DNA from 2 places in the Ruminococcus sp. OM04-4AA genome. Region 2 is predicted to be linked to the other one. Evidence: predicted binding sites of a transcription regulator. Region 2 holds the regulator's gene; the other holds the start of a gene.

Region 1 (3,439 bases), on a different contig from region 2:
ATAGATCAGTCCGGTCTTATCAAAGGCTTTTTTATCAAGGATCAGGCGGAGATACTCACGAATCTCATCTTCGTTAGTCCAGTCTTTGACAGACTTCTTAATATTATCGAACATCCCCTGTGCTTTCAAGTTCGCACCACCATGGCGTGGTCCTTTTAGAGAACCGATGGAAGCAGCGATTGCAGAATAAGTATCTGTTCCTGAAGAAGTAACAACGTGAGTAGTGAAAGTAGAGTTGTTACCACCACCATGCTCTGCATGAAGAATCAGTGCAACATCAAGTACTTTAGCCTCGAGTTCTGTATATTGTCCGTCTGGACGAAGCATATACAGAATATTCTCTGCAAGAGAACGGCCTTTCTCTGGATTACGGATCAGAAGAGTCTCATCTTTACGGAAATGTCTGTATGCATGATAAGAATATACTGCGATCAGAGGAGCTTTGCAATCAGTTCAAGAGACTGGCGCAGTGCATTCTCTACGGAAATGTCTTCCGGGTTCTCATCATATGTATATAAAGTAAGAACACAGCGCTGAAGTGAGTTCATGATGTTAGGGCTTGAGGCTTTCATGACAACGTCACGAACAAAACGTCCGGTTAAATCTTCAAGTTCAAATAAAACGTTCAGGAAATGTTCCAGTTCATCTTCTTTTGGAAGACGTCCAAAGAGTAGAAGGAAAGTTGTCTCCTCAAATCCAAATCGTTTGCCCTGTAAACCGTTTACAAGATCTTTTACGTTGATTCCCTGATAGTAAAGTCCACCTTCGGCAGGAATCTTACGTCCATTTATAACATCGAAACCACAGACATCGGATACTTCAGTCAGTCCGGTAAGAACTCCTCGTCCAGTCGAATCACGAAGTCCGCGCTTTACATCATATTCTTCATAAAGATTCGGGTCGATGCGGTGTCCTTTCAAAAGAGTTTTCTCTAAATAGTCCATTTCACTGCGCAGATCGTCAGTGTTTGCAATTAATATATCATTTGAATTCATAGTTTTCGTCCTCACAATACATATACGTTTTCTAGTGTCTTGATAATGCATGTTAATGTAATTATAAACAGTTGAGATAGAATTTGCAAGAAATATATATGTATTCTTGCAAAAACATGAAAAAAATCAAGAAAAGTACGCATAAAACAGAATAAAATGAATATTGAATTGTTAGATAACTCAAAAATAAGAATGCTTAAATGAATTTTCTGAATCGTCAGAAAGAAAATGATGTGGCTGTAGTCATACCAGATGCCAAAGTGCAAATCTATTGTAAAAATACAAAAATATGGAGAGATATTTTATTATAAAGTGCTGAAAAATAGGAGAAACAGGTGCATTTATTGACGCATAATAATAAGAAGAGTATAATGTTAAAAAGATAACAATAGGTTGGTATAACCAATTAAAAGAAGGAGGGGGATAATTATGTTATTCCAAATTTATGGCGATGGTGCCGGCTGGCAGCTGTTAGGGTGGGTACTGGTGTTTGCCGGACTTGTTCTTGCAAATGAATTCGCAAGACGTACAAAAATCGGTGGACTAATCTGTTTTGGAGCTATTCCGGCTATACTTACAGTGTATTTCATCGCAATCTATATCTGTGCAGCAAATGGTGCAGAATGGGCACTGAATAACGATACTTATGTACATATGACAAGCTGGTTCCATTATGCAAAATTGTATGCTGCAACAGCAGGGTGTATTGGTTTTATGATGCTGAAATACAAATGGGGAATTGGTAAGACAGAATGGTTCAAAGTATTCCCGTTTGCAATCGTTGCAATCAATATTCTGATTGCAGTAGTAAGTGATTTTGAATCAGGTATCCGTGGATTCATGGCAATGAAAGAATTCGGTGACCGCTGGTGGCTGTCTTCAGAAAATGTATGGCTCTACGGAGGATGGTGGAACTGGGTGAACGGAATTGCCGGAATCCTGAATATCTTCTGTATGACAGGATGGTGGGGAATCTACACATCCAAGAAACATGATGATATGCTTTGGCCGGATATGACATGGTGCTTCATTATTGCATATGATCTGTGGAATTTTGAGTACACATACAATAACCTGACAACACATGCATTCTACTGTGGTGTTGCATTACTTCTTGCTCCGACATTTGCAAATATGTTCTGGAACAAGGGTGGCTGGATCCAGAACCGCGCGAATACACTGGCACTGTGGTGTATGTTTGCTCAGGTATTCCCATTATTCCAGGATGCAAGCCGTTTCTCAGTAATTCCGGCTCTGTATTCTGACGGATTCATGGATGCAGCAGTAAGACCGACAAGTGCTAATCCAACCATGCAGGGTGTGATCGCGGTAATTGCACTTGCAGCGAATGTGATCTGTCTGGCTGCAATTATTAAGAGAGCAAAACAGCAGAAGAAGAATCCTTATAAGAATGAGATCTTTACAGATCAGAAGGATTATAAGGAAGCAATGGCGAGAGCTGAAGTTTAAATTTGTATTTGTCTGTCTGATTCTCCATATTGAAGCAAAGGATTTGGTGGTGAATAAGGCCGCAAGAATGATGCTATATTGCATCGGACACCGGCCCGCTCTACCTCATCCCCTTGAAAGTATGTAACGTAAGAGCCAGAACAGTTACCGTGAGTGGTGCCTGTCTGGCTCTTACTAACATACTGAACAAGGTGTATTCGGAACGCTCCTGCCTTACATGTGTCCTCAACAATATAGCACCATCCTTGCTTCGTTATTCCAAACAGATTTGTTTGCTCAACGGGACGAATCTGAAAGACTTCATACAAGTTTTGATTTGATGCACGTAAACGAGAAGATAGACTCAGGTTCAGTCCACATCACGCCCTCATCCAACAAAAGTTTTTGCTTCATTACTCAGAATTCAAACGTCTAAATACAAATTTACAATTCATAGTATATCTGATGTTCTCCGTTGATGCAGTCCTGCATGGAGGTTCGGATCCAGGTGACGGCGCCTTGGGTGTCTCGGTCGCGGATATAGGTCCAGGTCTTATAATTGCTTCGATATAATTCTTCTATCCCATAGAGTTCACAATAACGTTCCCACATATTAAAAATCGGTGCTCGGAAAGACTGGAAAATAAGTGGAATCAATGTATTTCCGGAAATCAGGGCAAACTCGTGTTGGAATTCGTAAGCAGCTTCAATGGCAGTGGTGACATCCTGTGCATCACGGATCTGATTAACGAATTCGAGGAGGCGCTGGATGTTTTTGTCGCTGATCGTGTCGATGGCGAGCTGTGCAGCAAGTGTATCAAGCGCAATGCGGACTTCGAAGATGGAACGAATCTCCTGATCACGCATGCGTCCGCCGTTGTAATTCATGATCGCGATCAATGTATCCAAAGTTCCTTTTCTTCGGAAATCTGCTACATAAGTTCCACTGCGGGGTTTTACGGTAAGAAATCCTTTCTTTTCCAGCTCACTGATCC
Region 2 (3,439 bases):
CCGGCAAGAACGTCTCCGGAACCACCTTTTGCCATAGAGTTATTACCAGCGAGATTTACAAATTTCTGCCGATTTGTCTGTGCGACAACAGTACGACTGTCTTTTAACACACAGATTATGGATGATTTTGTATCCGGTCCGGATTGTTTTATGATCTGATCAAGTGCCTGGAAGCGATCTTCCATGATCGTATCAATACTCCATCCGGTCAGCCTTGACATTTCTTTCATATGTGGAGTTAAAATCACAGGTGCACAACATTGATTTAATAACTCTATATTCCTACTCAGTAAATTAAGTCCATCGGCATCTATGACACATGGACAAGATACATTTTTCAATACATTTTTCAATATCTTTTCGGAAATCTGTCCCATTCCAAGTCCACAGCCAATACAAACCACATCAGCCCAGTCAAGAAGATGAGACAGTTGACTGTCATCATAAGAATCATAGCAGGATATGATTGCCTCCGGAAGAAGTTCCTGCAGTGCCAGACGGTTTTCACTTGCTGTATAAATCTGTACTAGACCGGCACCAACTGTATAGGCAGCACAGGCAGAAAGGAATGCAGCACCAGCCATCCCGGGACTTCCGGTGATCATAAGAACTTTTCCATAACTTCCCTTGTGCGAATTCATCATTCTCGAAGGAAGAAGTTTTCCAAGATCATTTTTGTCAAAGGTATAACAAACATCCAGGTGATTCGAAAAATATTTCGGATCAATTCCAATTGCAACCGGAATGCTCTCTCCTGCATAGGACTTGCCAGGGAAAAGCTCACAGCCTAATTTTACACATGCCATACATACTGTAAGGTCGGCTCGAAATGCTGTCCCAAGAATCTTTCCTGTTGCAGCACAGATCCCGGATGGAATGTCAACAGCAACTTTTTCTGCATCCTGAAGATTCATCCAGTCGATCACATCTTTATAATGTCCTGTGATTTCACGGCAGAGTCCAACACCAAATACAGCATCAATTATTACAGTATATTCTTCATCCGGGAATTCTGTGAATACAGAAATCCCCATATTTTCTACAATCTGTTTCTGACATCGACATTCTTCACTTAAAGAAGCTTCTTTCCCTGCAAATAGTACATCTGCATGCTTTCCCTGTTCGGTTAAGAGCCTTGCTACTGCAAATCCGTCTCCACCATTGTTGCCGCTTCCACAAACAATCAGATTTTTTTCTGTGGAAATATTTTTCTTATGCATTGTCTCGACAATCTGAAGTGCTGCACGTTCCATAAGTACAAGGGATGGAATCCCAATTTCATGAATTGTGTGTGCATCAGCTTCACTCATCTGCTTCCCATTTGGAAGATATCTCATGCTTATCGCCTGACCTTTCTATCATTATTAATTCCTTTTAACATGAACAAATGCTGCGAAACCTCCTTTTGTCAGTTGGTCCCACAGCATCCTTGCAGCTTTGCTAGATTCTATTCTTTATCCTGCTGACAAAGGTTGTAAGATAACTTCATCAGTGTGTCAGATAAATGTACGTTCTCAACGACCACATCCTTTGGAAGGGAAAGGTCTGTATGTGCAAAATTCCAGATTCCCTTCACACCGTTATCTACCAGAATATCAGCCACTTCAATTGCTTTTGATTTTGGAAGTGTCAGTGCAGCAATTTCAATGTCATTATTCTTAAGAAAATCTTCCAGTTCATCAACCATACGCACAGGAATCCCCCTGATCGTTACGCCTTCCAGTCGAGGATTCACATCAAAAAGACTTTTCAGAATAAATCCGCTTCTTTCGAAGGAAGCATAGTTTGCCAGTGCCTGTCCTAAATTACCGGCACCAATGATAATAAAATTATGACTTCTATCCAATCCTAAGATCTTTCCAATCTCTGTATAAAGATATTTCACATTGTATCCGTACCCCTGCTGGCCGAATCCACCGAAATTATTCAGATCCTGACGTATCTGTGAAGCCGTTACATGCATCTTCTTACTCAGGTCACTGGATGAAATTCTCTCTACGCCAGCCTCCAGCAGATCTCCCAGATATCTGTAGTACCTCGGAAGTCTGGAAATGACTGCGCGTGATATCTTTCTTTGTTCCAATTTTTAGCCCTCCACTCTTAAACTACTCTTTATTATATAAAAGAGTTAAAGTTCTGTCAAACTTTTGTTTTGCAAAAACCTTTAAAATCCATATATTTTCCTTGTATTTTCGACATTTTTCTATATAATGATAATGTTAGAAGTCAAAAAACGAGGTGAAAATATATGATACTCGCATGTCACAATATAGAAAAAGCGTTTGGGGAACGCGAAATTGTACGAGACGGCTCCTTTCATATTGAAGATCGTGAGAAAGCTGCTCTTGTCGGTGTGAACGGCGCCGGGAAATCAACAATCCTTAAGATGATCATCGGAGAAGAACCTCTTGATGGTGGAGAGGTTATTCTCGCGAAAGGAAAGACACTCGGTTATCTTGCGCAGCGTCAGGATTTAAAATCCGGAAATACCATTTATGAGGAAGTAAAAAGTGCAAAAGCGGATATTTTTGCAATGGAAGCTCAGATTCGTTCCATTGAACATGAACTGAAGCATCTGGAAGGTGAGGAATTGCAGAGCCGCCTGGAGACCTACAATCGTCTACAGTCTGAATTTGATGCAAGAAACGGTTATGCCTGCGAAAGTGAGATTACAGGTGTATTAAAGGGACTTGGGTTTACGGAAGACGATTTTAATAAACAGACAGATACACTTTCAGGAGGTCAGAAGACCCGTGTTTCTCTCGGAAAATTACTGCTTACAAGTCCGGATATCCTCCTGCTTGATGAGCCGACAAACCACTTGGATCTGAATTCCATTGCCTGGCTGGAAACATATCTGATCAATTATTCCGGAGCGGTATTTATCGTCTCCCATGACCGTTATTTCCTGAATCGTGTTGTCACAAAAGTTGTTGAGATTGACAATGCACAGGTCCGCATGTACCTTGGAAATTATAAAGATTATGCAATGAAAAAACAGCAGATCCGAGATGCACAGCTGAAAGAATACATGAATCAGCAGCGTGAGATCAAACATCAGCAGGCTGTTATTGATAAATTAAAGTCTTTCAATCGTGAAAAATCAATCAAACGTGCAGAGAGTCGTGAGAAAATGCTTGACAGGATTACGCCATTGGACAAACCGGCTGACAGTACGAAAGAAATGCATTTTACGCTGGAACCATCGCAGATCAGCGGAAATGATGTTCTTACAGTGGAACATCTCTCAAAGCAATTTGACAGTCAGGTTCTCTTCAGTGATATCAGTTTTGAAATCAAACGTGGCGAACATGTCGCTGTGATTGGTGATAACGGAACCGGAAAGACAACACTTTTAAAGATCATTAATCAGGTTATCGCAGCGGATCAGGGCGAATTCACACTTGGATCCAAAGTGACGATTGGTTATTACGATCAG

What was found. The regulator Rex, encoded in region 2, represses fermentation and respiration genes when NADH is low (regulators of the CRP and FNR family bind a similar motif). The targets are predictions, from matches to a motif close to ATTGTTAANNNNTTAACAAT.
Region 1: the regulator Rex is predicted to act here: its motif matches at 1,366-1,385, upstream of DXB52_RS11120 (DUF5692 family protein).

The regions. Positions count from the first base shown of each region.
Region 1 is NZ_QTZH01000039.1:5,443-8,881, reverse strand. It holds partial or broken gene DXB52_RS11125 (citrate/2-methylcitrate synthase) at 1-995, opposite strand, end outside; gene DXB52_RS11120 (DUF5692 family protein) at 1,425-2,465, shown strand; gene DXB52_RS11115 (FadR/GntR family transcriptional regulator) at 2,889-3,439, opposite strand, start outside.
Region 2 is NZ_QTZH01000005.1:76,355-79,793, reverse strand. It holds gene DXB52_RS03135 (NAD(P)H-hydrate dehydratase) at 1-1,310, opposite strand, end outside; gene DXB52_RS03130 (redox-sensing transcriptional repressor Rex) at 1,448-2,083, opposite strand; gene abc-f (ribosomal protection-like ABC-F family protein) at 2,249-3,439, shown strand, end outside.